Regions from separate parts of the Microbacterium sp. TS-1 genome, predicted to be linked through region 1. Evidence: predicted binding sites of a transcription regulator. Region 1 holds the regulator's gene; each other region holds the start of a gene.
What was found. Region 1 encodes LexA, which represses DNA repair genes until DNA is damaged. Its sites were predicted from a motif close to TCGAACANNTGTTCGA; they were not measured.
Positions count from the first base shown of each region.

Region 1 (10,077 bases):
GTCGAGCGCGTGCTCGCGAGCGCGGAGACGCGTTCGTCGATCCGCGTCTTCGGCGGCGCCCAGGCGCTGCAGGACGAGGCGACCGTCGCGTACGGAGACACCGACGGCGACCAGTGGGACCGCGAGGAGCGTGCCGCGCTGCGTCGCGTCCCCGGCCTGTCCACCGAGCTCGAGGATGTCACCGAGGTCGAGTACCGCCAGCTGCGACTCGAGAACGTCGTGCTCGTCGGCGTCTACCCCCAGGGGTCGCAGGAGGACGCGGAGAACTCGCTGCGCGAGCTCGCGGCGCTGGCCGAGACCGCCGGCGCGGTCGTGCTCGACGGCGTGCTCCAGCGGCGGCCGCATCCGGACCCCGCGACCTACATCGGACGCGGCAAGGCCGCCGAGCTGCGCGACCTCGTCGCCGCGGTCGGAGCCGACACCGTGATCGCCGACACCGAGCTGGCGCCGAGTCAGCGGCGTGCCCTCGAGGACGTCGCGAAGGTCAAGGTCATCGACCGCACGACGGTCATCCTCGACATCTTCAGCCAGCACGCGAAGAGCCGTGAGGGCAAGGCCCAGGTCGAGCTCGCCCAGCTCGAGTACCTGCTCCCGCGCCTGCGAGGCTGGGGCGAGTCGATGAGCCGTCAGGCCGGTGGCCAGGTCGGCGCCGGCGGCGCGGGCATGGGCTCGCGCGGACCGGGTGAGACGAAGATCGAGCTCGACCGTCGCCGCATCCGCACCCGTATGGCGCAGCTGCGCAAGCAGATCCGCGAGTTCGCGCCGTCGCGCGAGGCCAAGCGGGCGGAGCGCCGGCGCAACACGATCCCCTCGGTCGCGATCGCCGGCTACACCAACGCCGGCAAGTCGAGCCTGCTCAACCGGCTGACGAGCGCCGGCGTCCTCGTCGAGAACGCCCTGTTCGCGACGCTGGATGCCACCGTGCGCCGGGCCGAGGCCGCCGACGGCCGCGTCTTCACGCTCACCGACACCGTCGGCTTCGTGCGCAATCTGCCTCATCAGCTCGTCGAGGCCTTCCGGTCGACGCTCGAGGAGGTGTCGGGTGCGGACGTCATCGTGCACGTCGTGGACGGGTCGCATCCCGATCCTGCGGCACAGCTCGCGACCGTCCGCGATGTGATGGGCGACGTGGGCGCTCGTGCGACGCGCGAGCTCGTCGTGTTCAACAAGGCCGACCTCGTCGACGACGATGCTCGGCTGCTGCTGCGCGGGCTCGAGCCGACGGCGCACTTCGTGTCCTCGCGCACCGGCGAGGGCATCGATGAGCTCCGCGCCGCCATCGAGGACGCGCTGCCGCTGCCGGCCGTCGAGGTGCGCGCGCTCGTGCCGTACGACCGCGGCGACCTGATCTCGGCCGTGCACGAGAGCGGCCACATCGTCGCGACGTCGCACGAGCAGGACGGGACCGCCGTGCACGCGCATGTCTCGGAGCGTCTCGCGGCCGAGCTTGCGCCCTACGCCGTCTGAATCGGCGCGCGGCGATACACCTGCACGATCGGTGGTGCCGGCGAGTCCTCCGCGCGCGTGGAAGGCCTCACCAACACCACCGGCCTGACGGATGTATCAGCACCGGCCGTCGCGGGGCTCAATCGAGCGCGAGCGGTGCGACGCCGGGGGTGTCGAAGCCGAAGACCCGGCCGAGGAACGCCAGCTCGGTCTCGAGCGCGTTCACGATCGTCTCGGTGCGCCGGAACCCGTGTCCCTCGCCCGCGTATAGCACGTAGGCGTGGGGCACACCGTGCGCCACGAGCGCGTCGCGGATGGCCTCGGCCTGCGCCGGCGGCACGACGGCGTCCTCGTCGCCCTGCAGGAGCAGCAGCGGCACCCGGAACCGCTCGGGTCGGCTCAGCGGCGATCGCTCGATGTAGACCGGCTCGGCTTCGGGGAGGGGGCCGATGAGACCGTCGAGGTACCGCGCCTCGAAGTCGTGCGTCTCGGCGGCCAGAGCACGCGCATCGCCGACACCGTAGCGCGAGACGCCCGCCCCGAAGACATCCGTTCCGACGAGCGCCGCGAGCACGGTCCAGCCGCCGGCGGATCCTCCCTCGATCGCCAGCCGTGACGGATCCGCGAGACCCTCGTCGGCGAGACCGCGTGCGGCCGCGGCGACGTCGTCGACGTCGACGACACCCCACTGTCCCTTCAGCCGTTCGCGGTAGGAACGGCCGTATCCCGTCGAACCGCCGTAGTTGACGTCGAGGACGCCGATGCCGCGGCTCGTGAAGTAGGCCACCTTGCTGTCGGCTGCGCCGCCCACGTGCGAGGTCGGCCCGCCGTGCACCCAGACCAGGTACGGGGGCAGTTCGTCGGCCGGCGCGGTGACGTCGGGGTTGGTCGGCGGGTAGGCGAAGGCATGCACCAGGCCGTGCGGGCCCTCCGTCGTCAGCTGCCGGGCGTGCGGGATCCACGATGCGTCGACGTCCGGAGCACCGCCGCGGACCGCGCTCGTCTCGCCGGTGTCCAGGTCGACGAGCCACAGGCCCGCCCCTCCCGGCATCGCCCCGCTGACGAGGGCGCGGCTGCCGCGGACGTCTTCGATCTGCACGCGTGCGGTGGCGGGGAAGGGAAGCGGGATGGCGCCGCCGTCGCGGTCCACGATCACGAGCTGGTCCGATCCGTGGGTGCGCACGGCCACCAGGCGGCCGTCATCGAGCGGCGCGTACCAGCGGGTGCCGAGCACCCACAGGCCACCACCCGTGTCGGCGTCGGCGGGCGAGACGGCCGTGGGCGGGGCGTCGGTCGCGGGGTCGACGCGGTAGACATTCCAGCGTCCGGTCGGCTCGTCGGCGAAGAACAGCGCGCCGTCGTCGGTCCACTCGGGCTGCAGCGCGGCGGTGGCGCCGCCCGCGACGTCACGGATGCCGCGGGGGGCGTCCAGGTCGGCGACGCGGATGCGCGTGCGGTCCCAGGGCATGTCGGGGTGATCCCAGGCCACCCAGGCGAGGCGCGAGCCATCGGGCGACAGCGCCGGCTGGGCGACGAAGTCGCTACCGCCGGCGAGCTCGGTCACGCTCGAGGCGTCGGGAACCTCGGCGCTGTCAGCGCGCTCGATGCGGACGATGTGGCGCTCGGGCGTGCCGCCGGGACGTTCGCGTTCGCGAACCGCGAGAAGGACGCCGCGCTGCCAGCGGAGGCCCCCGTAGTGCGTGCCGGTCTCCTCCGGAGTGAGCGGTCGGGGATCGCCGCCCGGGCGAAGGCTCCGGATGCGCTGGTCGGACTTGTCGACGAAGAACAGCTCGCCGTCATCCGACACCGTCCAGGCTCCGCCGCCGTACTCGTGCACGCGCGACCGGGCGTTCCAGGGTGCGGGGAGGACGACCTGCACGGTGCCATCGCCGCGGCGGCGCATGACCGCGACGCGACCGGCCTCGTCGGGCAGCGACTCGCCCCACCAGATCTCATCACCCACGAAGCTCGCGCCGTCGAGGCGCAATGATGACGCGCTGGCCCATGCCGCCGTCAGGGGAGAGGGCCAGGAACCATAGGGAAGCTGCTGCGACATACAGCCACGCTACGCGAGGCCTGGCTTCCCGACCTCGACCGGGGAGACGGTGGGGAGCGGATGCCGTCCCGGGGCGCCTCAGACCGTGCGCAGAACCGCCACGACCTTGCCGAGCACCGTCGCGTCGTCGCCGAGGATCGGCTCGAACGCCGAGTTGCGGGGGAGGAGCCACGTGTGGCCGTCGCGCTGGCGGAGCGTCTTCACCGTCGCCTCGCCGTCGAGCATGGCCGCGACGATCTCGCCGTTGTCGGCGGTTGCCTGCGCCCGCACGACGACCCAGTCGCCGTCGCAGATGGCCGCGTCGATCATCGAGTCGCCGACGACCTTGAGCATGAACAGCTCGCCCTTGCCGACGAGCTGGCGCGGCAGCGGGAAGATCTCCTCGACCTGCTGGTCGGCGGTGATCGGCACGCCCGCCGCGATGCGGCCCACGAGCGGCACGAGGGCGGCGTCGCCGAGGGCGGGCGCGGCGTCGGCCGGGTTCTCGCCGGCGGTGCCCGGGAGATCGATGAGCACCTCCATCGCGCGGGTCTTGCCGGGGTCGCGCCGCAGGTAGCCGCTGAGCTCGAGCTGGTTCAGCTGGTGGGTGACGCTGGACAGCGACTTGAGGCCGACCGCGTCGCCGATCTCGCGCATGCTCGGCGGGTAGCCGTTGCGGGCGATCGCGTTCTGGATCACCTCGAGGATCGCGAGCTGCTTGTCGCTCAGATTCTTGCGTCGTCGCGTCTGCGGCTTCTCGCTCATACCGCCGGTCTCCTGTCGTCGCGCCCCGTCCCCGACCCGATGTCGGAGGTTCATGGTGGGCTCTCGCTGTCGAAAAGGTAGCCCGATACGACGGCGACATCGCGGAACGCTCCGCGTGTCTCTTCGATCGGTCTCCGATTTCGGTGGGTGGTTGACACCACACAATATCGAAGATACGTTCGGAACCGAAGTTCGCACCCGTCTCTCCCGGCCGAGAGGCGGGGGCGAATCTTCCTACCGCTCCCGAGGAGATGCCATGACCACGATCGATGCCCGCTTCGCACCGGCCCCCCGTACCCGCCTGCGTCTGACGCGCCGCGGACGCCGCGTCGTCGCCACGATCGCCGCCCTTCCGGCGGTCGTCGCCATCACAGCAGCCGTGCTCTCGGGGGGAGGTGCGCTCGCCTCAAGCGAGGTCGGCGCCCCCGCCGGCTCGTTCACGACCGTGACCGTGATGTCCGGCGAATCGCTCTGGTCCATCGCCGAAGAGGTGGCGCCCGCCGCCGACCCCCGCGATGTCGTCGATGCGATCATCCGGCTGAACGCTCTCGGCTCGGGCCAGCTCGAGGCCGGCCAGACGCTTGCGATCCCGGCCGAGTACGCCGCGAGCTGACTCCGGCGGCAACAGCGGCGCGCGCGGCCTAGCATGGGTGGGATGAGCCCGAGTCTGGATGATCTGCCCCTCAGAGACGATCTGCGAGGCCTCACCCCGTACGGCGCCCCGCAGGCGCCGCTTCCGGTCGCGCTGAACGTCAACGAGAACACGCATCCCGTTCCCGAAGAGGTCGCCGACGACATCCTGGATGCCGTAGCCCGCGCCCTGCGCGACGTCAACCGCTATCCCGACCGCGAGTTCACGCACCTCCGCGAGTCGTTCGCCGAGTACCTCGGCCACGGCCTGACCCCCGATCGCATCTGGGCAGCGAACGGATCGAACGAGGTCCTGCAGCACCTCCTCCAGGCATTCGGAGGCCCGGGACGCACCGCGATGGGCTTCGGTCCGACCTACTCGATGTACCCCCTGCTGACGCGCGCGACCGGCGCCCAGTACGTCACGGGGACACGTGGACCCGACTTCACGCTCGATCCCGCCTCCGCCGCAGCCCAGGTCGCCGAGCTCCGCCCGGACGTCGTCTTCCTGTGTGCGCCCAACAACCCCACCGGCACACCCCTCGGGCTCGACGTCATCGAGGCGGTGTACGGGGCCACCGACGGCATCGTGATCGTCGACGAGGCCTACCAGGAGTTCGCACCGCGCGAAAGCTCCTCCGCTCTGACGCTTCTCGGTGAGCGCAACCGGCTCGTCGTGTCGCGCACGATGAGCAAGGCCTTCGCCTTCGCCGGCGCCCGCGTGGGCTACCTCGCCGCCGACCCCACGCTCATCGACGCGCTCCGGCTCGTCCGACTGCCGTACCACTTGAGCGCGCTGACGCAGGCGGCGGCGACAGCCGCCCTCTCCCACTCGACGACGATGCTCCGGATGGTCGACGAGATCGTCGCGCAGCGCGACCGGATGTCGGCGACGCTCGACGCCCTCGGCTATCACGCGTACGAGAGCTGGACGAACTTCGTGCTGTTCGACGGCGTCGACGACCCGCGGGCGACCTGGCAGGCTCTGTACGACCGCGGCATCCTCGTCCGCGACGTGGGCATCCCGCACAGCCTGCGTGTGAGCGCCGGCACGGAAGACGAGACGACCGCGTTCCTCGAAGCACTGGCCTCGATAGACTCGGAGGCATGACCAGCCCCCGAACGGCCAGCATCCGTCGCGCCACGAGCGAGTCGAGCGTCGAGCTCGAGCTCAACCTCGACGGCACCGGGATCAGCACGATCGAGACGACCGTGCCGTTCTTCGACCACCTGCTGACGGCGTTCGCGAAGCACTCGCTCACCGACCTGACCGTGCGCGCGACGGGCGATACGCACATCGACGCGCACCACACGGTGGAGGATGTGGCGATCGTGCTCGGACAGGCGCTGCGTTCCGCGCTGGGCGACAAGTCGGGCATCTCCCGCTACGGTGATGCACTCGTCCCCCTCGACGAGGCGCTCGCGCAGGCGGTCGTCGACATCTCGGGGCGTCCGTACCTCGTGCACTCGGGGGAGCCGGACGGTTACGAGTTCCACCTCATCGGCGGGCACTTCACCGGTTCGCTCGTGCGGCACACGTTCGAGGCCATCGCGTTCAACGCCGGGCTGACGGTGCACGTCCGCGTCCTCGGCGGACGTGATCCGCACCACATCGCCGAAGCGGAGTACAAGGCGTTCGCCCGAGCTTTCCGGCAGGCGAAGGCGCTCGATCCGCTCGTGCACGGCATCCCCAGCACGAAGGGCGCCCTATGACCGAGGGTGACCGGACTGAACGCGCGCCGCTCGTCGCCGTGCTCGACTACGGGTCGGGCAACGTCCACTCGGCGGTCAAGGCTCTTGCCGCCGCGGGGGCAGATGCGCGGTTGACGTCGGACCGCGGCCTCATCCGCGACGCCGACGGGCTTCTCGTTCCGGGAGTCGGTGCTTTCAGCGCCGTCATGGCCGCCCTGCGCGAGAGCCGCGGCGACGAGATCATCGAGCGGCGCCTGGCCGGGGGACGTCCGGTGCTGGGCATCTGCGTCGGGATGCAGATCATGTTCGGCAACGGCGTGGAGCGCGGCGATGACACCGAGGGCCTCGGACAGTGGCCGGGCACCGTCACCGAGCTGCAGGCGCCCGTGCTGCCCCACATGGGCTGGAACACCGTCCGTGCCGGGGCGGGGTCGACGCTGTTCGACGGGCTGGAGGACGAGCGCTTCTACTTCGTGCACTCCTACGGCGCCCAGGACTGGAGCCTCGAGGTCATGAAGCCCTTCGCCGAGCCCGTGCTGACGTGGTGCGACTACGGCGCACCGTTCCTCGCCGCGGTCGAGAACGGGCCGCTGTCTGCGACGCAGTTCCACCCCGAGAAGTCGGGGGCCGCCGGCATCCGTCTCCTCGCCAATTGGATCGGCGCCCTGCCGCGCCACTAGTCTCCCTCTGGTGCGCTCGCGTGGACGAGCGCGCATCCCGACCCACCCCTGGAATGTGATGAACGACTTCGCGTCCACCCCCGAACTGATCCTCCTGCCCGCGGTCGACGTCGCCGACGGGAAGGCCGTGCGCCTGACCCAGGGCGAAGCCGGCAGCGAGACGACCTATGGCGACCCCGTCGACGCGGCCCTCGCCTGGGCCAAGCAGGGCGCGCAGTGGATCCATCTCGTCGACCTCGACGCCGCCTTCGGCCGCGGCAACAACGCCGCCGTGCTGCGCAAGGTCATCAAGCAGGTCAGGGGCGTGCAGATCGAGCTCTCGGGTGGCATCCGCGACGACGCGACGCTCGAGGCGGCCCTCGAGAGCGGAGCGACCCGCATCAACCTCGGCACTGCGGCGCTCGAGAACCCGGAGTGGGCGGCCGACGTGATCGGACGCTACGGCGACGCGATCGCGGTGGGACTCGACGTCCGCGGCACGACGCTCGCCGCCCGCGGCTGGACGCGAGACGGCGGCGACCTCTGGGACGTCCTGGAGCGCCTCGAGGATGCCGGCTGCAGCCGTTACGTCGTCACCGACGTGACCAAGGACGGCACCCTGCAGGGGCCCAACATCGAGCTGCTGCGCGAGATCACCTCGCGGACGCCCAAGCCCGTGGTCGCATCCGGTGGGATCTCGAGCCTCGATGACATCGCCGCGCTCCGCGAGCTCGTGCCGCTCGGTGTCGAGGGCGCGATCGTCGGCAAGGCACTCTACGCCGGCGCGTTCACGCTGGCCGAGGCGCTGGATGTCGCCGGAGACTGAGGACGGCTGCGGCCACGCCGCCGATTCGGCGGGCGTCCCCTGGGAGGGGCGCAGCTTCGAGTCGAACCCGCACGCCGGCGACGATGGCTCCGCCGATCCCGCGCTGCTCGCCGCGCTGGAGGCGTTCCGCGTCGGCGCTGGTGACGCGGTGGCGGTCGTCGAGGCGTACCGCACGGCGCGGCTGCTGATCCCGCTCGTCCCCGAGAAGGGCGACGAGGGGATCGGACCCACCGGGCTCCGTGTCGACAAGACGCAGGAGCTGTCGATCGTCACGGTTGCGGCCCCCGACGGCCGTCGGGTCCTGCCGGTCTTCACCTCGGTCGCGGCGCTGGCGCGGTGGGATTCCGTCGCTCGGCCGGTCCCGGCCGACGGTGTGCGCACGGCCATGGCCGCGGCATCCGATGACACCGACCTGATCGTGATCGATCCGGGCTCCGAGACGGAGTTCGTGCTGCGGCGACCTGCCGTCTGGGCGATCGGTCAGGGTCTGCCGTGGGAGCCCGCACCGACCTCACCCGAGGTCTTCACCGCACTGCAGGCGAGCATCGGGGGAGAACTCGCGGTGCTCGACCTCTCGGTCGCGGCGGGGGATCCCGACGCGCGCATGCGCGGACCCGAGCTGGTCGTTCGGCTCCATCTCATCGACGGACTGGACGCCGCCGAGCTCGACGCCGTGCTGTCGCGGCTCGCCTCGCGGTGGGCTGCCGACGATCGCATCGCGGTGCTCGTCGACTCGCTGACGGTCAAGCTGGTGCGCGCGTCCTGACGGAGGTCCCGGACCCGGGCGCGGCCCGAGCCCGGAACGACGTCAGTTGACCGGGCCGGTGAACTTCTCGCCGGGGCCCTTGCCGATCGGGTCGGGGATCGTCGACGCCTCGCGGAAGGCCAGCTGCAGCGAGCGCAGGCCGTCGCGCAGCGAACGCGCGTGCATGTCGCTGATCTCGGGTGCGCCGGCGGTGATGAGCCCGGCGAGGGCGTTGATGAGCTTGCGGGCCTCGTCGAGATCGAGCTGCGTGGCCGGGTCGTCGGCGAGTCCGACCTTGACCGCGGCGGCGCTCATGAGGTGGACGGCGGCGGTGGTGATGACCTCGACGGCGGGAACATCGGCGATGTCGCGGGTCGCGGCGGAGGCGGCGCGCTCCTGCTCCTCCCACCGCTGGCGACGAGCCTCGTCGTCGGTGAAGGTGCTGTTGTCGGCGGGGTTCGTGTCCACGTGTCGCTCTCTGCTAGACTGGGCGGGCACCGGAGTGTTCTACTCCGGATCGAAAGAGGATCACATCCCACCCGCGCTTGCCGTTCCAGGCTACCGGGTCATGCACTCCGCTCCGTCCGTGTCGCAACGGCCGGAGTAGCCAGGGTGCGGAACACGAATGCCGACGCACGTGCGTCGTGCGGGGTGGATGCGATGCTCTTCCGCCCGGGTCGCGTCCTCGCGTCCCGGTGGCCACCACCGCACGAACAGGAGTTCCGCACATCAGCGATCCCCGCACCAACGACCGCATCCGCGTCCCCGAGGTTCGCCTCGTCGGCCCCGCTGGAGAGCAGGTCGGCGTCGTCCGTATCGAGGTCGCCCTGCGTCTGGCGCAGGAGGCCGAACTCGACCTCGTCGAGGTCGCCCCGAACTCGAAGCCGCCCGTGGTCAAGATCATGGACTACGGCAAGTTCAAGTACGAAGCGGCTCAGAAGGCCAAGGAAGCGCGTCGCAATCAGGCCAACACGGTCCTCAAGGAGGTCCGGTTCCGTCTGAAGATCGAGGCGCACGACTACATCACCAAGCTCAAGCGCGCCGAGGGCTTCCTCCAGGCGGGCGACAAGGTCAAGGCGATGATCCTGTTCCGCGGCCGCGAGCAGTCTCGTCCCGAGCAGGGCGTGCGCCTGCTCCGCAAGTTCGCCGAGGATGTCGCCGAGCTGGGCACCGTCGAGTCGAACCCGACGATCGACGGCCGCAACATGGTGATGGTCATCGCGCCGCACAAGAACAAGTCCGAGGTGAAGACCGAGCAGAACGCCCAGCGTGCCGCCAA
Region 1 covers NZ_BASQ01000001.1:897,962-908,038, reverse strand. Annotated here, with positions in the region: gene hflX (GTPase HflX) at 1-1,467, shown strand, start outside; gene MTS1_RS04305 (prolyl oligopeptidase family serine peptidase) at 1,586-3,502, opposite strand; gene lexA (transcriptional repressor LexA) at 3,581-4,246, opposite strand; gene MTS1_RS04295 (LysM peptidoglycan-binding domain-containing protein) at 4,503-4,859, shown strand; gene MTS1_RS04290 (histidinol-phosphate transaminase) at 4,902-5,987, shown strand; gene hisB (imidazoleglycerol-phosphate dehydratase HisB) at 5,984-6,589, shown strand; gene hisH (imidazole glycerol phosphate synthase subunit HisH) at 6,586-7,248, shown strand; gene priA (bifunctional 1-(5-phosphoribosyl)-5-((5-phosphoribosylamino)methylideneamino)imidazole-4-carboxamide isomerase/phosphoribosylanthranilate isomerase PriA) at 7,307-8,053, shown strand; gene MTS1_RS04270 (SseB family protein) at 8,037-8,819, shown strand; gene MTS1_RS04265 (DUF1844 domain-containing protein) at 8,862-9,266, opposite strand; gene infC (translation initiation factor IF-3) at 9,494-10,077, shown strand, end outside.

Region 2 (10,077 bases), 1.3 Mb from region 1:
GACCCCGCCGTCGCGGATGTCGAGGGAGTCGTCGCTCACGGGCCTCCCGCCACGAGCCGGGTCTGCACCCGGTGCAGTTCGTCGTCGAGGCGGTCGATGCGCATCGCCGCGTCATCCGATCGCTCGCGCCACGCGGCGAGCCGCTCGCGGTACTCGCGCGCGGCGCGGGCGCGCCAGGCCGTGTCGTGTTCGAGCTCGGCCGCGCGGCGTCGGATCGCGTCCACCTCGTCGCGCAGGGCGGTCAGGCGCGGGCGCAGCGCCGCGATCATCTCGAGCGTCAGCACCGCGGCGGCATCGAGTGGCGTGGCGTTCGAAACGAGCGGCTCAGGCGGAGGCATGCCCCTCACGATGCCGGTGCGGGGAGCCGCACGGACCGCCCTCGTCCCCGCTGGGGGACGACGAACGTCGGCGATACATCTGTGCAGGAAAGGCCGCATCCTCCACAATGGGACGGTGACCCGACGCGCCGAGCCCTTCCGCGTCATGTTCGTCTGCACCGGGAACATCTGCCGCTCCCCCATGGCCGACGTGGTCTTCCGCTGGTTCATCGACCAGTCCGGGCTCGGCGACCGTGTCGTGTCGGCGAGCTCGGGAACGGGTGACTGGCACGTCGGCGAGCCCGCGGACGGACGCACGCTCGAGGCGCTCGAACGCCGCGGATACGACGGGCGGGGGCACCGGGCCCGTCGCTTCACGCTGACGGATTTCGACCGATCCGACCTCATCGTCGCGCTCGACCGTTCGCACGAGCGCGTGCTGTCGAACTGGGCGCGTACGACGGCCGACACCGACAAGCTCGGCCTTCTCATGTCGTTCGACGCGCACGCCGGCGGCGACCTCGATGTGCCCGACCCGTACTACGGCGACGCCGGAATGTTCGACGAGGTGCTCGCTATGATCGAGAGCGCGAGCCGGGCGCTCTTCCGGCAGCTCGAACCCGCGATCCGCACCACGTCCTGAGCGCCCGTTCACACTGAATGGAGCCTCGTGACCTCTCTGCCCCCGCAGCCCCTGAGCCCGCTCGACGGCCGATACGCCGCCGCCGTCGGATCCCTCGCCGACTACCTCTCCGAAGCCGGTCTGAACCGCGCACGCGTCGAGGTGGAGGTCGAATGGATCATCGCCCTGACCGACCGGAGCCTGTTCGGCAGCTCGCCCCTCGCGGATGAGCAGAAGACGCGGCTGCGCGGCCTGTACCGCGACTTCGGTCAGTCGGAGATCGACTGGCTCGCCGCCAAGGAGGCCGTCACCCGCCATGACGTGAAGGCCGTCGAGTACCTCGTCCGCGACCGGCTGTCGGCCCTCGGCCTCGACGCGATCGCCGAGCTGACGCACTTCGCGTGCACGAGCGAGGACATCAACTCGGCCTCCTACGCGCTCACCGTCAAGCGCGCCGTCGAGAACGTCTGGCTGCCGAAGCTGCACGCCGTCATCGGCGCCCTCGGCGACCTCGCCCGAGAGCACCGAGATGCCCCGATGCTCTCGCGCACCCACGGCCAGCCCGCCACCCCGTCGACGATGGGCAAGGAGATCGCCGTGTTCGCCTGGCGCCTCGCCCGCGTCGCGAAGCAGATCGAGGGCGGCGAGTACCTCGCGAAGTTCTCGGGGGCGACCGGCACCTGGTCCGCGCATCTCGCGGCAGAGCCCGACGTCGACTGGCCCGAGCTCTCGCGCTCGTTCATCGAGGGCCTCGGCATCGACTTCAACGTCCTGACCACCCAGATCGAGTCGCACGACTGGCAGGTCGAGCTCTACGACCGGGTGCGGCACGCCGGCGGCATCCTGCACAACCTCGCGACCGATGTCTGGACCTACATCTCGCTCGGCTTCTTCGCGCAGATCCCCGTCGCCGGCGCGACCGGGTCGTCGACGATGCCGCACAAGATCAACCCCATCCGGTTCGAGAACGCCGAGGCGAACCTCGAGATCTCCGGAGGCCTGTTCGCCACGCTCGCGCAGACGCTCGTCACGAGCCGCATGCAGCGCGACCTGACCGACTCGACGACGCAGCGCAACATCGGCGTCGCCTTCGGGCACTCGCTGCTGGCGCTCGACAACCTGCAGCGCGGGCTCACCGAGATCTCCCTCTCGCGCGACGTGCTGCTGGCCGACCTCGACGCCAACTGGGAGGTGCTGGCCGAGGCGATCCAGACCGTCGTCCGCGCCGAGATCGCCGCCGGCCGCTCGCAGATCACCGACCCCTATGCGCTGCTCAAGGACCTGACCCGCGGTCGCCGTGTCGGCGGACCGGAGCTCGCCGAGTTCGTGCGCGGCCTCGACATCGGCGATGCCGCCAAGAAGCGCCTGCTCGCCCTGACCCCCGCGACCTACGCGGGCCTCGCCGACGACTTGGTCTCACGCCTCGGCTGACGCCGAAAACGCACCGCCCCGCCGAGAACGCTCGGGGGGCGGTGCGTTTTGGTGTGGACGGTACGCGCTCGGCGGTCGCTCAGCTCCGAGGCGACGTGCCGGGGGCCGGGTCGTCGGGAGTCTCGGACTCGTCGGGGTACAGAACCGGGCGGTCGACACGCTTGCTCACCTGCGCGGGATCGACGGCGAGCATCAGCAGTGCGATGATCACGAGCGTCGCGATGAAGGCGATGCCGGCGACGACGAGGGCCACGACGACGGCACGCTCGACCGACTCGCGCGGGATCGACTGGAACGCCCCCATCGACACGAGGGTGATGACACCCGAGAAGATCGCCGCGACGAACGCGAGGCCCAGCAGCTGGACCGGGCGCATGATCTCGCGGCGGGTGGGGTGTTCGCCGCTCACGATGCGACCTCCGGATCGGACGAGGGGGATGACGGAACGGATGCCGCGGGCACGATCTCTTCGCGCCGCGGCGAGAAGCCGGCGATTCCGAGGAACACGGCGACGATCGCGGCGTAGCCGCCGAACAGTCCCACCCCGATGGTGATGCCGGTGAGCGTGAAGGCGCCGGCCTCCTCGATGACGTAATCGAGACGGTAGGCCGGGTTCACCAGCAGCAGGCCCGCCACGAGCAGCAGGGTGATCGCGCCGATGAGCACCTCGTCGCGGGCGGCCGGGGCACCGGAGCGTCGCCCGCGGATGCCGCCGACCAGCTCGATGAGGCCCGTGACGGCGGCCCAGGAGATGACGACGGCGAAGAACCCGATCGGCGTCCGCAGCGGCGGGATGCCGGCGAGGATCGCGGCGATGAGGGTGAGTGCCCCGAGCGCGATCGGCAGCCCGCGGCGGCCCGCGGGACTCGTCAGCCAGGCTCCGACGAAGAAGATGATCGCGGTCGCTGTCGCGAAGCCGCTGAATACCGACATCCCGACGGAGGCGGAGTGATCGGGCGAGAAGGTGATCATCACGGCGGCGACGGCCGCGAAAAGGGCGCGCGCGAGCTGGACATGCCGCACCTCGAAGGTGCGGGCGGCGGATGCTGCAGACACGGCGGACTCTCGCGATTCAGAACGGGATCCCCCCGATTCTACGCTTCCGGCCCGGGACGCCGCCCGCCGGGCGGCATCCCGCCGGGGAATCCTCCGGACGGCATCGACGTTGCCCCCGCACATGAAGGCATTGACGTACAACGAGTTCGGCGGCAACGACCGCTTCGAGATCACCGAGCGGGAGATGCCCCACATCGGGCCGGACACCCTCGTGGTGCGCGTGGTCGCCGCCGGTCTGAACCCCGTCGACTACAAAGTGCGCGAGGGGTACCTGCAGGGCCTGCTCGACGTCCAGCTGCCCGCCGTCCCGGGGTGGGACGTCGCCGGAGTCGTGGAGAAGGTCGGTCTCGACACCCCGGAGTTCCAGGTCGGCGACCCGGTGCTGGCCTACGCGCGCGCCGATGTCGTGAGCGGCGGCTCGGTCGCCGAGTACATGGCGGTCCCCGTGCGCACGGCCACGCGCAAGCCGGACGGTCTCGATTTCACCGCGGCCGCTGCGATTCCGCTCACCGGCCTGACCGCGCTGCAGGCGATCGAGCGGTCGGCCGTCGGAGAGGGATCGACCGTCCTCATCCACGGCGCGGCCGGCGGAGTGGGATCGTTCGGTGTTCAGCTCGCCCGCCTGCGTGGCGCGCGCGTCATCGGCACCGCGTCGGAGCGCAACCACGACTACCTCCGCGGGCTCGGCGCCGAGCCCGTCGTCTACGGCGACGGCCTGGCCGGCCGGGTGCGCGAGATCGCTCCCGACGGCGTCGACGTCGTGCTCGACTTCGCGGGTGGCAGCTCGCTCGACTCCACGCGCGACCTGCTGCGCGAGGGCGGTGTCGTCACCTCGATCGCCGACCCGCGGGCGGCATCCGAGTTCGGCGGCAACTACATCTGGGTTCGCCCGGATGCCGCGCAGCTCGCCGAGCTCGCGCGTCTCGCCGCCGACGGTTCGCTGCGGGTCGAGGTCGCCGAGACCTTCCCGCTCGACGACGCCGCCGCCGCCTACGCCCGTCTGGAAGAGGGGCACACCCGCGGCAAGATCGTCGTCACGGTCTGACGGGTGGATGTCGGAGGCGGGCGCGATCCTGGAGTCGTGCCCGCCTCCTTGATATCCGAGATGCCGTCCGCCTGCCGCGTGTGCGGCGGGCGCTCCGGCGGCATGAGCCCCGATACGGGGCACTGGGTGTGCCGGCGCTGCGGATGGCGTCTGGGTGACGCCTTCGACGCCGACCTGCCCCGCCCGGTCGTGGCCGTCGTCTACTACCTGCGATTCGGCGCCCGCGTGAAGATCGGCACGAGCGAGCGGCCACGGCAGCGGCTCGCCGCCATCCGGCACGACGAGCTCCTCGCATTCGAACGCGGCGGGCGGTCGCTCGAGCAGCAGCGGCACCGCGAGTTCGCCGCACTCCGCGAGGGCGGCGAGTGGTTCACCCTCGTGAGCCCGCTGACCGAGCACATCGAGACGGTACGGGCGGCGGCATCCGATCCGTGGCTCACCTACGACCGATGGCTCGGCGACGCGTATCGGCGCGCGTCGTCGTGACGCCGCAGCCGGCGCCCGGGCGGATACGGCGTCATCCCTCCGTGAGGAACTCGATCGCGGTCTGGCGGAACACCCGCGACCCCGGTGCGTTGAAGTGGTGCCGGTCGGGGATCTCGACGAAGCGCCCCTGCGGCGTCGCGGCGGCGAGCGCTTTCGATCCCTCGATGATGGCGTCACGAGATCCCGTGGCGAACAGCACGGGCTGCTCCGGCGCGTTCGCGGGGTCGGGATCGACGGTGCCCGAGGCGCGCATGCCGCCGGCGATCGCCAGCAGCGCCCGCAGGTCGTTGCCGGGGACGCGCTCGGTGAGCCGCACGTAGTTCTGCGTGACGGGGTCGGTCACCTCGGTGCCGTTCTCGACGAGCGCGCGCACCTGATCGATGTCGAGGCGCGCGAGCGGGATGCCGTCGGGCACGCCGCCCAGCACGCCGCGCGTGATGCGCGCGGAGAAGTCCTGAAGCACCTCCCAGCCCACACGCGCGCCCAGCGAGTAGCCGACGTACATCGCCGTGTCGACGAGATAGGTGTCGAGCACAGCTTCGACGTCGGATGCGAGCTGGTGCAGGTCGTAGTCGGCGGCACGATGCGGCTTGTCGCTCGCACCGTGTCCTCGCTGATCGAGACCGAGCACGCGGAAGCCCGCGCGCTGCAGGTCGCGCACCCACCCGGTCGAGACCCAGTTGTCCTTCGTGTTCGACGCGAACCCGTGCACGACGACGACCGTCGGAAGGTCGTCCTCCCCCCACGAGTAGGTGGCGATGCGGTGGCCGTCCTCGCCAACGAGGACGAATCGCGGTTCGGGCAGCTCGGTCAGACCTGAGGACGCGGGGATGCTCACGGCTCCATTCTCCCGCGCGGCGGAGGCCTGCTCGGCGGAGGCAGTCACTTCTTCGCGGGGTCGTGGCCCCAGTTCATGAGCGAATAGCGCCAGGCCGTCTCGGTGATGTCGCCCGAGGGGCGCTGCGCGAGGTGCCGGTTGACGTAGCCGACGACTTTCCGCATGTGCTTCAGGTCCGATTCGGTGAGCTCGTCCTTCTTGGTGCGGAGGAGGTCGACGATGCGTCGGCCCGACTGGTGGCCCGTCGACTCGCCGCCGCCGTCCTTCTGACCGACCTTCTTCGACTCGTCGGTATCGAGCCATTTCTCGAGCTCGGCGGGGCTCATGTTCACGGCGTCGCGGAACTCGTGCCGCGTCTGGTCGTCGTCGTCACTCATGGTGCGATGGTGCCCGCGGCTGCGCCCCAGCCGCATCCTCTTGACAGCAGGATGAGTCAGCTCGTCATGCCGCCTTTTCGCGGTTTCTGCTGTCGGCGGGTATGGCGATTCCTGCACAATTCGCGTACGTCGCGACATATCCACCGTCGAACGTATATACACCTCCCATGTCAGAGGTCGCTGACATTATGGGAACATGACATCGAACGACGGCGGAGGGCTCGGGCGCGACGGTGCCGCAGATGCGTCGCCGCACGCCGACGCGTTCTCCGTGTTCGCGGAGGCGCTCGACCAGTTCCATGCGGCTGATGTCTCGCGGGTTCGTGCGTTGGCGGAGCTGGGTCGGTCGGCGTTGCGTGAGGCGCGCCGTGATGGGGTGCGGGGGATGGCGTCGGACATGGAGCTGCGTTCGGTCGCGGCCGAAGCCGCAGGGATCGCGCGACTCACCGACCGGCGACTGCAGGGTGAGATCGACCACGCGATGACCGTCATCGACGACTATCCCGCGGTGTTCGACGCATGGGTTCAGCGGCGGATCGAACGCGGCCACGTCGACGTGGTCGTGCGGGTCGGTGCCGGGGTGCCGGCGGAGGTGCGGTCGGCTTACGCGGAGGCCGCGATCGGGGTGTGCGAGCGGGACGTGCCCTCCCGGGTGCGAGGCACGCTGGAGGCCCTGGCGGCCAGGTTGCACCCGCAGACGTTCACAGAGCGGCACAAGACCGCGGCGGCGGAACGATGCGTACGCGTGTTCCACGGAACCGATGGGATGTCGAACCTCGTCGCCAATTTGCCCACGGTGATCGCGGCGGGGATGCTCGACCGGCTCACGCAGATGGGACAGTCCGTGAAGGACGCTTGGGCGGAGACGGGCGCGGGCGCCGCCGGGACGGATGCTGCGGGCGCGGCCCCCGTCGGGGAGAGCGAGCCGGCCGATACGCGGACGATGGATCAGCTGCGGGCCGACATCCTCGGCGACCTCGTCCTCAGTGGGGCACCCGTGATCGACCCGACCTACGGGACCGACCGGCCCGGTGGGCTCGGCGCGATCCGGGCACGCGTGCAAGTCGCCGTCACCGCGGAGACCCTGATGGGGCGGGACGAGAACCCCGCCGAAGCTGTGGGCGCCGGGCTGATCGACTCCGACACGGCACGGCAGCTCGCCGGGCAGGTCAGCGAATGGGACCGGCTGTTCATCGACCCCGTCACCAGGACCCCGGTCGAGATCGACACGTACCGGCCTACCGCATCGATGAAGAAACTCCTGATGGCGCGGGATCAGCACTGCCGGTTCCCCGGATGCCGGCGAGCCGCGATCCGCTGCGAGCTCGACCACACCATCGACTACGCCCTCGGCGGGCACACCCACATCTTCAACCTCGCCCACCTCTGCCAACGACACCATTCGATGAAGCAATTCACGAAATGGGAAGTCCGGCAGCTCGGCGGCGGGGTCCTCGAATGGACCTCACCCCTCGGCAGGGTCTACCGCGAAGACGTACCCATACCCGCGGTGTGCTTCACCATCGACACCGCCGATCCGCCACCGGACAGACCACCCTTCTGACCGCGCGGCGTCTGGGGCGGGTCTCATATCCGGCGCATAGGTCCACCCAACGATACGGATGGGCTGACCGGCGATGCTCGGTGGTCGAACCGACCGAGGAGTCCGACGTGAACCGCATCCCCGAACCCGACCACACGCCCGCAGGGCCGGCCTACGAGGGCCGTCTGCTCGACCGCGCCGACGACGAGGTCGTCGACCAGGGCGCCCCGTTCGACATCCGCACGCTGATGAGCCGCCGCTCCGTGCTGAGCCTCGCCGGCCTCGGACTGGGCGCCGCAGCTCTCGCGGCCTGCACTCCCACGGCGACCGCCTCGCCGTCGGCCTCGGCCACCGCGGCACCGACCGCGACACCCACCGCAACACCGTCCGCGACAGCCCTCGCGAACTCCGACCTGCCCGCCGGCGAGATTCCCGACGAAACCGCCGGCCCCTACCCCGGCGACGGGTCGAACGGACCCGACATCCTCGAGCGGTCCGGAATCGTCCGCAGCGACATCCGATCGTCGCTCGAAGGCGGGACGACGGCCGATGGCGTGCCCATGACCCTCCGGCTCACGATCCTCGACACGGCCCGGGGCGACGTCCCGTTCGCGGGTGCCGCGGTCTACGTCTGGCACTGCGACGCCGCCGGCGGGTATTCGATGTACTCGAACGGGGTCGAGAACGAGACCTACCTGCGCGGCGTGCAGGTTGCCGACGCATCCGGCGTCGTCACCTTCACCTCGGTCATCCCCGCCTGCTACACGGGCCGGTGGCCGCACATCCACTTCGAGGTGTACCCCGACACGTCGGCGATGACCGACGCCGCGAACGCCGTCGCGACATCCCAGGTCGCCCTCCCCGAGGACATCTGCACCGCCGTCTACGCGCTCCCTGCCTACAGCGGTTCCGCGCGCAACCTCGAGCAGGTGTCGCTCGCCTCCGACAACGTCTTCGGCGACGACGGCGGCGCGCTCCAGCTCGCAACGGTCTCAGGAGACACGTCATCCGGGTACGGCGTCTCACTCACGGCGCGAGTCGACACGACCACGACCCCGACGGCGGGCGCCGCTCCGGGCGGGAGATCGCCCGGCCGCCCCTGAACCGTCCTCGCAGCGTGAGCCCGCATGATGCCACGCAACCCTCATGGCTGGCCAGGAGGGACCCGCTGGCCCTCGCATGAGGTGGAATGGGATCACCGCTACGAAGGGACAACCACCATGCGCGGAGTCATCATGCACGCCCCCGGCGACGTCCGCGTCGAGGAACGCCCCGACCCGGTCATCGAGAAGCCCACGGATGCCGTCATCCGCGTGGCGGCGGCCTGCATCTGCGGCTCCGACCTGTGGCCCTATCGCGGCGAAGACGCCATCAAGCGCCCCATCCCGATGGGGCACGAGTACGTCGGCGTCGTCGAGCAGATCGGCGACGATGTCAGCGGACTCTCCGTCGGCGACTTCGTCGTCGGCTCGTTCATCGCCTCCGACAACACCTGCGAGATCTGCCGCGACGGCTACCAGTCGCACTGCGTCGACCGCGTGCCGATGGGCCGTCTCGGCTCGCAGGCCGAACGCCTGCGCGTCCCCCTGGCCGACGGCACGCTCGTCGTCGTCCCGGGCCAGCCCACCGACGACCAGATCCGCGGCCTGCTGGCGGCATCCGACGTGCTCGGCACCGGGTGGTTCGCCGCCGTCGCCGCTCAGGCCGGCCCCGGCAAGACCGTCGCGGTCGTCGGCGATGGCGCCGTCGGACTTCTCGGCATCCTGTCGGCCAAGCAGCTCGGGGCCGAGCGCATCATCGCGATGTCGCGCCACGCCGACCGCCAGGCGCTCGCCCGCCGGTTCGGCGCGACCGACATCGTCGAGGAGCGCGGCGGCGACGGCGTCGCGCGAATCAAGCAGCTCACCGACGGATTGGGCGCGCACTCGGTCATCGAAGCGGTCGGCACGCAGGAGTCGATGATGCAGGCGATCCGCTCCACCCGCGCCGGCGGTCACGTCGGATACGTCGGGGTCTCGCACGACGTCGAGCTTCCCGGCGCCGAGCTCTTCGGATCGGGCGTGCACCTGCACGGCGGGCCGGCTCCCGTGCGGCAGTACCTCCCCGAGCTGATCGAACTCATCATGTCGGGGGCGATCGACCCGGGCGCCGTCTTCGACCTGACGCTGCCGCTCGACGACGCCGCCGAGGGCTACCGGGCCATGGACGAGCGCCGCGCCACGAAGGTGCTGCTCACCCTCTGACCGGCACCGGGATGCACGGCATCCGATCCGACACCCCGTCCAGGATCAGCCCCGCGTCGTGACCGCTCGCCGGCGCACCCGCGCGACGATGAGGAGCAGGCCGACGAGGCTCAGCCCTG
Region 2 covers NZ_BASQ01000001.1:2,217,718-2,227,794, reverse strand. Annotated here, with positions in the region: gene MTS1_RS10360 (glycine/serine hydroxymethyltransferase) at 1-39, opposite strand, end outside; gene MTS1_RS10355 (hypothetical protein) at 36-338, opposite strand; gene MTS1_RS10350 (low molecular weight protein-tyrosine-phosphatase) at 484-960, shown strand; gene purB (adenylosuccinate lyase) at 988-2,370, shown strand; gene MTS1_RS10340 (hypothetical protein) at 2,450-2,779, opposite strand; gene MTS1_RS10335 (hypothetical protein) at 2,776-3,426, opposite strand; gene MTS1_RS10330 (NADP-dependent oxidoreductase) at 3,548-4,471, shown strand; gene MTS1_RS10325 (GIY-YIG nuclease family protein) at 4,508-4,957, shown strand; gene MTS1_RS10320 (alpha/beta fold hydrolase) at 4,989-5,795, opposite strand; gene MTS1_RS10315 (DUF3140 domain-containing protein) at 5,840-6,172, opposite strand; gene MTS1_RS16315 (HNH endonuclease signature motif containing protein) at 6,369-7,736, shown strand; gene MTS1_RS10305 (intradiol ring-cleavage dioxygenase) at 7,844-8,818, shown strand; gene MTS1_RS10300 (zinc-dependent alcohol dehydrogenase family protein) at 8,936-9,958, shown strand; gene MTS1_RS10295 (alginate lyase family protein) at 10,004-10,077, opposite strand, start outside.
Region 2: MTS1_RS16315 (HNH endonuclease signature motif containing protein) is a predicted target of LexA. The motif match lies at 6,319-6,334, and genes of this name have one in related genera.

Region 3 (10,077 bases), 1.7 Mb from region 1:
CGCGAGCGCGGATCGCGCGTGGGTGCCGAGCATCTCGAGAGTCCGGCGGCATTCCTCCGAGTCGGCCCGGCGCAGCTGAGCGGAGACCCAGGCATCGCGGAAACCGCGCCGGGCGCGCACGACCAGGGCGGATGCCGCGTTGGGCGCGAGCCCGAGCAGCGGAGCGAACTGCCGCGGTTTCAGGCCATCGACCTCGCTGTACCAGAGCGCTTCCTGCCAGCGGGTCGGAAGCGTCGCGAAGGCCGACGCGACGGCGCTCGACTCGAAGCCCGCGATTACCGACCGTTCGGTGTCGGGCGACGCCTCGTCGGCCGCATCCTCGAGATCGGTCGCGAACGTGCGCTGCTGCTGCGCGCCCCACTCGTGCGCCACGTTGCGCACCGAGGTGAGCAGGTAGGGGCGGAACCCCATCGACGGGCCGCCACCGCGCCGGATCGCCGACAGGATGCGAGCGAACGCCTCCGCGACGACATCGTCGGGATCGAGCGATGAATATGCGCGGGCGACGGCGTGAGCGGCGGCCGAGTGGCGTACCCACAGCTCACCGTAGGCATGCTGATCGTGGTTCCGTGCGCGCTCGACGAGGGCGTCATCGGAGGCCGGCTCCGTGGGCATGGCCGTGTTCCATCCGTTCGAATGCCATCCGGACCCCGACCCGGATGAGAATTCACTCATCGTAGCGAGTCGAACTGAGAGGGCGAGGAGCCCGGTCGCGGGTTCAGGTGCGGTCTCAGCCGGGCGAGCGGGTCTGCCGACGAGCGTTCCGCGTCACCGATCGCCTCGAAATTGCGGAGGTGGCGGGTCAGCGCCGCAAACGTCTCGGGTGTGAACGCATCGCACGAGAGCACTGCCGCGACCGCTCCCTCGTCCCGCAGCTTGTCGACCACGAGGATGAGCTGCGCAGGGCCGGTCTGATCGTCGATCGTGCGGGATGAGCAGACGAAGCCGACGTGACCGCGCTGCCACGTCCGGTCGCGCCAACCCTGCCATCCCCACACCACGCGCACGGCGGCGCCGCGGACCTCGATGCGCGACGGGCGGATCGCGCCCTCGGGGGCAGACTGCCGAGCCGCGCGCGTCCGCCGGCTCGCCCAGAACGGGGCGCGGAAGACGGCGTCGCCGGCCCGGTCGCGTCGGAGTGCTGCGCGGGGCTGCGCGCCGGAGCCGACGACAGCTGCGGGTGATGCCGGAAGAGCGTTGGTCGCTGCGTACATGCATCGAGAGAAGCCGGATGTCGCGAATCGTGACGCGGAACGGTGAAATCTCTTTGCCCGGGTGAGTTCGGCGCTGGCGGGGGTTCGTCGGCTGGTTTCGCTTGCTCGTCGATTCCTCCCCGGAATGGGGCTGGTTCGTCCTATTCTCAGGAGAAGATGTGTCCGATCATAATGTCTGAGGGTGCTGTCACAATGGGAACATGACATCGAATAGCGCTGGGAGGCTCGGAGACGGCGCGGCCGCGGATGCGTCGCCGCACGCCGAGGCCCTCGCGGGATTCGCCGACGCGCTCGACCTGGTCCACGCCGGGGATGTCGCGCGGGTTCGGGCGTTGGCGGAGCTGGGCTGGTCGGCGTTGCGTGAGGCTCGCCGCGATGGGGTGCGGGGGATGGCGTCGGACATGGAGCTGCGTTCGGTCGCGGCCGAGGCGGCGGGGATGGCGCGGCTCACCGACCGGCGGTTGCAGGGTGAGATCGACCATGCGATGACCGTCATCGACGACTATCCCGCGGTGTTCGAGGCGTGGGTCTCACGGCGGATCGAACGCGGACATGTCGATGTGGTCGTGCGGGTCGGCGCGGGGGTGCCGGTCGAGGTGCGGTCGGCGTACGCGGAAGCCGCGATCATGGTGTGCGAGCGGGACGTGCCCTCCCGGGTGCGCGGCGCGCTCGAAGCTCTCGCGGCCCGGCTGCACCCGCAGACATTCACCGAACGGCATAAGACCGCGGCGGCGGAACGGTGCGTGCGGGTGTTCCATGGCACGGACGGGATGTCGAACCTCGTCGCGAACCTGCCCACGGTGATCGCGGCGGGGATGCTCGACCGGCTCACGCAGATGGGACAGTCGGTGAAGGACGCCCGGGTGGAGAGTTCCGGAGCGGACGGGGGCGCGGCTGCTGGCGCGGATGTTGCTGGCGCCGGCGGCGCGGATGGCCCTAACCCGGGCGATCCGGATGCCGCCGGGTCGGGCGAGCCCGCCGACACACGGACCATGGATCAACTGCGGGCCGACATCCTCGGCGACCTCGTCCTCGGCGGAGCACCGGTGGTCGACCCGACCCACGGCACCGACCGTGCCGGTGGACTCGGTGCCATCCGGGCACGCGTGCAAGTCGCCGTCACCGCCGAGACGCTGATGGGGCGCGATGACAACCCCGCCGAAGCTGTGGGCGCTGCGCTGATCGATGCCGAAACGGCGCGGCAGCTCGCCGGGCAGGTCAGCGAATGGGACCGGCTGTTCATCGACCCCGTCACCCGGACCCCGGTCGAGATCGACACCTACCGGCCTACCGCTTCAATGAAGAAGCTTCTGATGGCCCGGGACCAGCACTGCCGGTTCCCCGGATGCCGACGCGCCGCCATCCGCTGCGAAATCGACCACACCATCGATCACGCCCTCGGCGGGCACACCCACATCTTCAACCTCGCCCACCTCTGCCAGCGGCACCATTCGATGAAGCAATTCACGAAATGGGAAGTCCGGCAGCTCGGCGGCGGAGTCCTGGAATGGACCTCACCCCTCGGACAGGTCTACCGCGAAGACGTACCCATACCCGCGGTGTGCTTCACCAGCGACACCGCGAACCCGCCACCGGATGCGGGAACCGGCGGACTGCTCCCGGGTGAGCCGCCACCATTCTGAACCTGCATCCGGGGTGGACAGCCTTCCTCGGCGCGGGCAGTGCGTCCACTGATGCTCCGGATTCGCGTCACGATTCGCGTGACACGGCTTCTCTCTCGCGACGATGCGACAGTCGCGTCGCATCTCGAGCACCTCCGGAGGCCCATCGTGACGATCGAGCGCCGCGCCATCCTGCATCCGAGCCGCACCCATGAACTACGCGCGACGGCACATCGCGTCGTGAGCGGCAGCCTGCCCGGGGCCCGCTCGGGGTGGCCGACTCAGGTCGACCTCGCCCGGCTGCGCACACTCGACGTGGGCACGACGCCGCAGCTGTGGACCGAATCGAACATCCACCTGCTCGAGGGCATGCTCATCGCACACGTGCGGCTCGACGACCTCGATGGCGCGCTCGCCCTCATCGACGCCCACTTCACCGAGGGCCGTCTGCGCGGGCGCGCCGTGCTGGGGCTCGACTCGATGGCGTCGCTGTTCGCCGCCGTCGCCGAGGCCTACGCCTCGGCCGGGCGCCCGCGCGACGCGGGCCTATACGTCTCGCGCGCACTCACGTTCGCCGACAGCGACACCGTGCGCTACCGCGCCGCCGCCGTGCAGACTCTGGCCCTGGCGGTGAACGGCGAGTTCGCATCCGCGAAGTCCGCTCGAGAGGCCTGCGCCGAGCTGTCGCGGTCGAACCGCTGGAACGCCTCGGACACCGACCATGCCCTCGCCCTCGCCGACATCATTCTGGCGGTCGGGGCCGTCGACGCGGCCCGGGTCGAGCGTGCCGCGGCAGTGCTTCGTTCGCTCGCGCCGCGAGATCCGTATGCGCAGCACGCCGCCGCCACCGCCGACGCCATCGCTCAGGTGATGCTCGGCGATGTGGTGACGGGAGCCGCGGGCCTGCGGACCGTGCTCGGTGGCGCCTGGTCGCACCTCAGCCACCGACTCGTGCGACAGCTCGCGCTCTCGGTCCTCGCGGAGGCGACGCTCGCGCAGGGCTCAGCCCGTCGTGCGCTCGCGCTGCTCGACACGCAGGTCCCGCCTGCCAGCCACGCGGTCTGCTTCAACGCTCAGCGCGCGGCAGCGTACCTCGCACTGGGCGACGATCGCGCGGCGCTCGAGGTGACCGACGGATGCCTCGAGCTCGGGACCGAGCACTGCCCGCGCACCCTCGCGATCGTCCTGGTGCGGCGTGCCGTCGCTCGCGACCGCCTCGGGCAGCGCGAGGTCGCCGACGACCTGTTCGACGAGGCGTGCGGCCTCGCCGTGCACGCCGGCGACCTGGTCGGTCCGTTCCTGACGGTCCCGCAGACGCAGCTGACGCCGCTGCGGGAACGGCTTCGCGCGCGCCACCCCGATCTCGCGGCACGGGTCGCCGAGGCGAGTGATCGGTTCCGGCTCCTCGAACCCCGCGCGTCGGCGCAGGCGCTGCCCGCCCTGACGCCCCGCGAGCGGTCCGTCGCCTCCGCGCTCCGCGGCGGCAAGACCTATGCCGAGATCGCGGGCGAGTTCACCCTCTCGGTCAACACGATCAAGACGCAGCTGCGGTCGCTGTACGCCAAACTCGGTGCCTCGACCCGCGACGAGGCGGTGAGCATGCTCGAACGCCACGGCTTCTACCTCTGAGCGCGAGCCTCGCCGTGCCCGGACCGCTCGATGTCGGCTCCTTGCAGCGGCGGACGTCAAGCCGGCCCGCTCCTGCCCGGTCGCGCTTAAGCTCAAGCAGTGGGCAGATTCTTCTACGACAACGCGGCCAACTTCGTCGAGATCGACGATCGTGCGCTCGCACACCTCCGGCTGGTCCTGATGACCAAGCTGCGGCGCGGTGAACCGCTGATGTTCGAGACGACGTCGCCGCACGGCACGAGCCGTCGCGACTTCTGGCTGCACCCCACGATCTCGGTCCAGTTCCAGTTCGCCGGCAGCCGCCAGCCGCAGATCAACCCGAAGTGGATCGACGCACTGATGGAATCGGCCAACAGCGCCGACGGCCTGCGGATGGTGCCCGAGCCCCAGGCTTGATGACCGCAGGCTTACGCGGCACTTACGTTACAGTGCCAATCTCAGGCTCCGACGTGTCCTTCCCGCGGGTGATCACCCGCTCATGGGAGCGTCGGGTCAGAGAGCAGTGGGGCGGTACATGCAAGACGCTGGGGAGGGTCGGAGCCTCGACCCCGATTGGTGGGCGACGGGGGTCGCCGGGGGGAACATCGCCGGCGGGCGGCTGCGCGGCGACAGCCGCACCGTCCGATCGGGCGACGTCTTCGTCGCGCTCGGCCGCGACGAACGGGTCCGCGGCCACATCACGCAGGCGCTCGAGCGCGGCGCGGCTCTGGTCCTGACCGACGCGAGCGTCACGCACGTGGATGCGCGCGTGCGCGGCATCCCGCATCTGGCGACGGTCATCGGGCGGCTGGCCGACAGGTACACCGGGCACCCGTCGGCGAGCATGACCCTCGTCGGCGTCACCGGCACGAACGGCAAGACCTCGACGGTGCAGCTCCTCGCCCAGAGCTGGGAGCTCCTCGGACAGCGCGCCGCGACCATCGGCACGCTCGGCGCCGGCCTGTTCGGCGCCCTCGCCAAGACCTCGCTCACGACGCCCTCGGTGGTCGACATGCACGAGCTCCTCGCCGACATCCGTCACGCCGGCGCCGACGCGGTCGCGATCGAGCTCAGCTCGCACGCCCTCACCCAGGGGCGCGTCGACGGCTGCCACTTCGACATCGCCGCGTTCACGAACCTCACCCGCGACCACCTCGACTACCACGAGTCGATGGAGGCGTACGGTCAGGCCAAACAGGGCGTCTTCCGGCTGCCCGGGGTCCGCGCGGCGGTGCGGAACCTCGACGATCCCTACGTCGCGGCAGTCGCGCTGCCGATCGGGATCGAGGACGTCGGCGTATCGACGGGCGGCGTGCCCACGGCGGCAGTCCGAGCCGACGACATCCGCGTGCGCCCCGACGGCGCCGACTTCGCCCTCACGATCGACGGCGCGCGCTTCGACATCGCCTCGCCGCTCATCGGCCGCTTCAACGTCGACAACCTCACGATGGTCGCGGGCATCCTCCGCGCGCAGGGCGTGGCGCCCGACGCGATCGCGCGAGCGGTGGGCGCGATCGGCCGGGTTCCCGGACGCATGCAGGTCGTATCGCCCGGCGCCGGGCCGCAGGTCATCGTCGACTACGCCCACACCCCCGACGCTCTGCGGCAGGCGCTCATCGCCCTCTCGGGCGGCCCGGGCCGGCTCACCGCGGTGTTCGGCTGCACCGGCGACCGCGACCGCGGCAAGCGGCCCGAGATGGCCGTCATCGCCGAGGAACTGGCGCATGCCATCGTCGTGACCGACGACGATGTCCATCACGAGGACGGCGACGCCATCGTCGCCGACATCCTCGCCGGGTTCCGCTCGGTCGAGAACGTCCGCGTCGTCCGCGACCGTGCCTCGGCCATCGCCGCGGCCGTCGCCGATGCGGGACCCCGCGACACGGTCCTCATCGCCGGCAAAGGCCATGAGTCGGTGCAGATCGTCGGGGACGACGCCGTCGCCTCCGACGACGTCTCGATCGCCGCGGGCGCGCTTCGCGCATGGCGCGAGACGCACGCGCTGCTCCCCGACGGACGGTAGTTCGATTCATCACCGTATCCAGCCGGAAACGGCGGGTTTTTTCATTCGGGATATGACAAAATTCCACGTGATGAGCGACGACATCCCTCGGGTCCCCGTGCGGACCAAGACCCTCCTGGAAGAGTGGGTCGCCGAGTTCCTCGAACAGGGGAAGACGCCCGGCGTCACGGTCAAGGTCGCCATCCAGGACGGCTCGGACGGTCTCGACACCGGACTCGTCATCGTCCATCTCACGAACGCGCCCGCCGACATCTACATGCAGCCGCGAGCCATCGACGATCCCGAGTGGGAAGCGACGCTCACGGCGCGCTCCGACGACCTCACCCTCACGCCGTACCAGATGGCGGGGCTCGCCGCCGAGGTCGCCTTCGCGGGCAACCTCTGCACCTTCCTGCAGTTCAAGTCGATCGAGTGGGACCGCATGACGGGCATGCGCTGAGCGCGCCACGACGGTTCCTCGAGACGCTTCCCCTAGACCATCGCGCCCTGCCTGGCAACGGCTGCGTTCCCCCGTGCTCGCGTGCCGACAATGGTCGCGATCGCGAGCTTCCACCGTGGATGCCTCGGTGGAAGGAGATCGTCATGGCCGCAACGAGCGGGCGCGGAGTCGCCGTCGTCACCGGAGGAAGCGCGGGCCTCGGGCGAGCCATCGTCCGCGAGCTCGCACGCCGCGGCTGGGACGTCGCCGTCCTGGCGCGCGGGCGTGACGGGCTGGACGGCGCCGTCGCCGACATCGAAGCGGCCGGGCGGCGGGCGCACGCGGTGCCGGTCGACGTGGCCGACGCGGATGCCGTCGACCGCGCCGCCGCCGACGTCGAGAGCGCCCTCGGTCCGATCGACCTGTGGGTCAACAACGTCATGTCGGGCGCGATCGCCACGTTCCTCGACACGTCGGCCGACGACTTCGACCGCGCGACGGCCGTGACCTACCTAGGCACCGTCAACGGCACGCGCGCGGCGCTCCGGCGGATGCGCGACCGCGACCGCGGCCACATCATCCAGATCGGATCGGCGCTCGCCCACCGCGGCATCCCGCTGCAGGCCGCCTACTGCGGGGCGAAGCACGCGATCCACGGGTTCACGGATTCCGTCGTCTCCGAGCTCACCCACGAGAAGAGCCGCGTCGCCGTCTCGATCGTCGACATGCCCGCCCTCAACACGACCCAGTTCGGGTGGGTGAAGTCGAACTTCTCGCAGCATCCGCAGCCCGTCCCGCCCATCTTCCAGCCCGAGGTCGGAGCGCGAGCCGTCGCCGACGTCGCCGACCGGCCCCGCCGGCGCACGTGGGTGGGGGAGTCGACCGTCGGGCTCATCCTCGGCACCCGCGTCGCGGGCCGCTTCCTCGACTGGTACCTGGCGAAGAACGCGTGGGAAGGCCAGTTCGCGCCGGGCTCGGCGGCATCCGGGACGGCCCCGAACCTGTACGAGCCGGTGCCGGGCGACCACGGCGCCCACGGTGCGTTCGACGATCGCGCGCGCGGCGGGAGCGTGCAGACCTGGGCCATCCGCCACCGCGGCCCGCTGTACGCAGCGGCATCCGCCGCCGCATCCGCGGCGGTCGTGGGAGCCATCGCCGGCGCGAAGGCCGTGCTGCGGCGGTGACGAGCGCCGGCTCCATCGTTGACTAATCCGGTTAAGTCCGGTTCGCTGGCACGCGTCGGCACCTCGCCGGCGACAGCGAACTCAATGAGGAGCATCATGTCGAGGATCCCCCGTCCCGCCCGCCGTTCCGCCGCGCTCGCCGCCCTGGCGGCGGCCGCTCTGGCCGCAGCCGGGCTCGCGCCCGCGACCGCGGCCACGGCGGCATCGACCGACCCGCTGACCGTGGCGTACGTCGAGGTCAACAGCAACGAGCTGCGCACGGTCGGCGACTACGAGCTCGCCGACGGGTCGAACGCCTTCGATGTCGCGATCATCTTCGCGGCCAACATCAACTCCGACGGCAACGCGGCCACACTGCACCTGAACGATCAGGTGACCGCGACCCTCGAGAACGCCGACACGCAGATCCGGCCGCTGCAGGACAAGGGCATCAAGGTCACCCTGTCGCTGCTCGGCAACCACCAGGCCGCCGGCTTCGCCAACTTCCCGTCGCAGCCCGCGGCCGCCGCCTTCGCCGACCAGGTCGCCGCGGTGGTCGAGCAGTACGGTCTCGACGGCGTCGACATCGACGACGAGTGGGTGTCGTACGGCTCGAACGGCGTGCCGGCGGCGAACGCCGATTCCGCGCGCTGGCTCGTCGACGCGCTCGATGCGAAGCTCCCCGCGGGCAGCATCATCTCGCTCTATGACATCGGGGAGGCGGCCGCGAGCCTGAAGTCGGCTCCGGCATCCGTGCTCGACAAGCTCGACTACATCTGGAACCCCTACTACGGCCAGTACAACGTTCCCGCGTACCCCGGCGTCGGCAAGGACCGGCTCGGTCCCGCCGCGATCGATCTGACGCAGACATCGGCCGCCACAGCGGCGAACCTCGCCCGTCGCACCGTGCAAGAGGGCTACGGCGTCTATGTGACGTACAACCTGACCGCGGGCGACCGCAGCGCCTACGTGTCGTCGTTCACTCGCGAGCTCTCGGGACAGGAAGCGGTCTACGTCGGCTGATGCTTCCCGTCTCTCCGAAGAGCCCCCGGGTCCGCCGCGCCGTCCCCGCTTTCACGCCCGCCGACACCGCCGAGACCGACCCGCGTCGCTGCTTCCGCATCGACGTCGGGGTCGGGGCGGCTCAGACCGACCTGCCGGACGTGAGCGAGCTCCCCGAGCTCCGCGGGCGCCGCGTCGCGGCGGGGGAGCAGCTCGTCGTCGAGATGCTCCCGGTCGCAGTGGACGCCCGTGGCGGCGCAGCGGACGACCGCTATGCGGCGACCGCCGTGACCGTGGACCTCATGTTCGACGACGGGGGCACGCTCTCGGGCGCCGGCGCGCGGGACCAGTACGGCGATGCGCTCGCCCCCGGGGCCCAGGCGCGCGCGAAACGGATGTGGGTCGATCAGTGGAACCGTCGGACGATCGACCTCGGAGCGGTCGCCGGGCGCCGGATCGCGGCCGTCCGCGTCGTGTTCGGCCCGAGCGTGCACCGGCGCACGGTCTTCGTCGCGCCGCCCACCGTCGAGCCCGCGCCGCCCCGTCCGGACCATCTGCTGGGATGGGCCGACACCCGCCGCGGCACCCGGGGGTCGGATCGCTTCTCGCGGGGGAACACCGCCCCCATCGTGACCCTGCCCCACGGCGGGGTGTTCGCCCTGCCGATGACCGACGCCGCGGCGGGGAACTGGCCCTACCGGTACCAGGTCGACCGGCCGGCGATCGAGGCCTTCGCGACGAGCCACATCCCGAGCCCCTGGATCGGCGACCGCGGGGTGTTCGAGATCATGCCGAGCCCGAGCGCGCGACCCCACCGCGACCGCCGGAGGCGGGCGCGCCGATTCGACCGTGCCGACGAGCTCGCCGCGCCGCATGAGTACCGGGTCGAGCTCGACGGCGTGTCGGCGCTGCTGACGGCGGCCCGCCACGCGGTGGGGATGCGGTTCCGCTCGCACACGGACGAGCTCTCAGTGGTCGTCGACCACCTCGGCGAGGCCGTCTCGGCCGCGTGGGCGGAGCGCGACGG
Region 3 covers NZ_BASQ01000001.1:2,597,368-2,607,444, forward strand. Annotated here, with positions in the region: gene MTS1_RS12190 (sigma-70 family RNA polymerase sigma factor) at 1-615, opposite strand, end outside; gene MTS1_RS12195 (hypothetical protein) at 672-1,214, opposite strand; gene MTS1_RS12200 (HNH endonuclease signature motif containing protein) at 1,415-2,857, shown strand; gene MTS1_RS12205 (helix-turn-helix transcriptional regulator) at 3,077-4,465, shown strand; gene MTS1_RS12210 (hypothetical protein) at 4,565-4,861, shown strand; gene MTS1_RS12215 (UDP-N-acetylmuramoyl-L-alanyl-D-glutamate--2,6-diaminopimelate ligase) at 4,980-6,467, shown strand; gene MTS1_RS12220 (hypothetical protein) at 6,538-6,906, shown strand; gene MTS1_RS12225 (SDR family oxidoreductase) at 7,050-8,069, shown strand; gene MTS1_RS12230 (endo-beta-N-acetylglucosaminidase H) at 8,166-9,071, shown strand; partial or broken gene MTS1_RS12235 (glycoside hydrolase domain-containing protein) at 9,446-10,077, shown strand, end outside.
Region 3: MTS1_RS12200 (HNH endonuclease signature motif containing protein) is a predicted target of LexA. The motif match lies at 1,365-1,380, and genes of this name have one in related genera.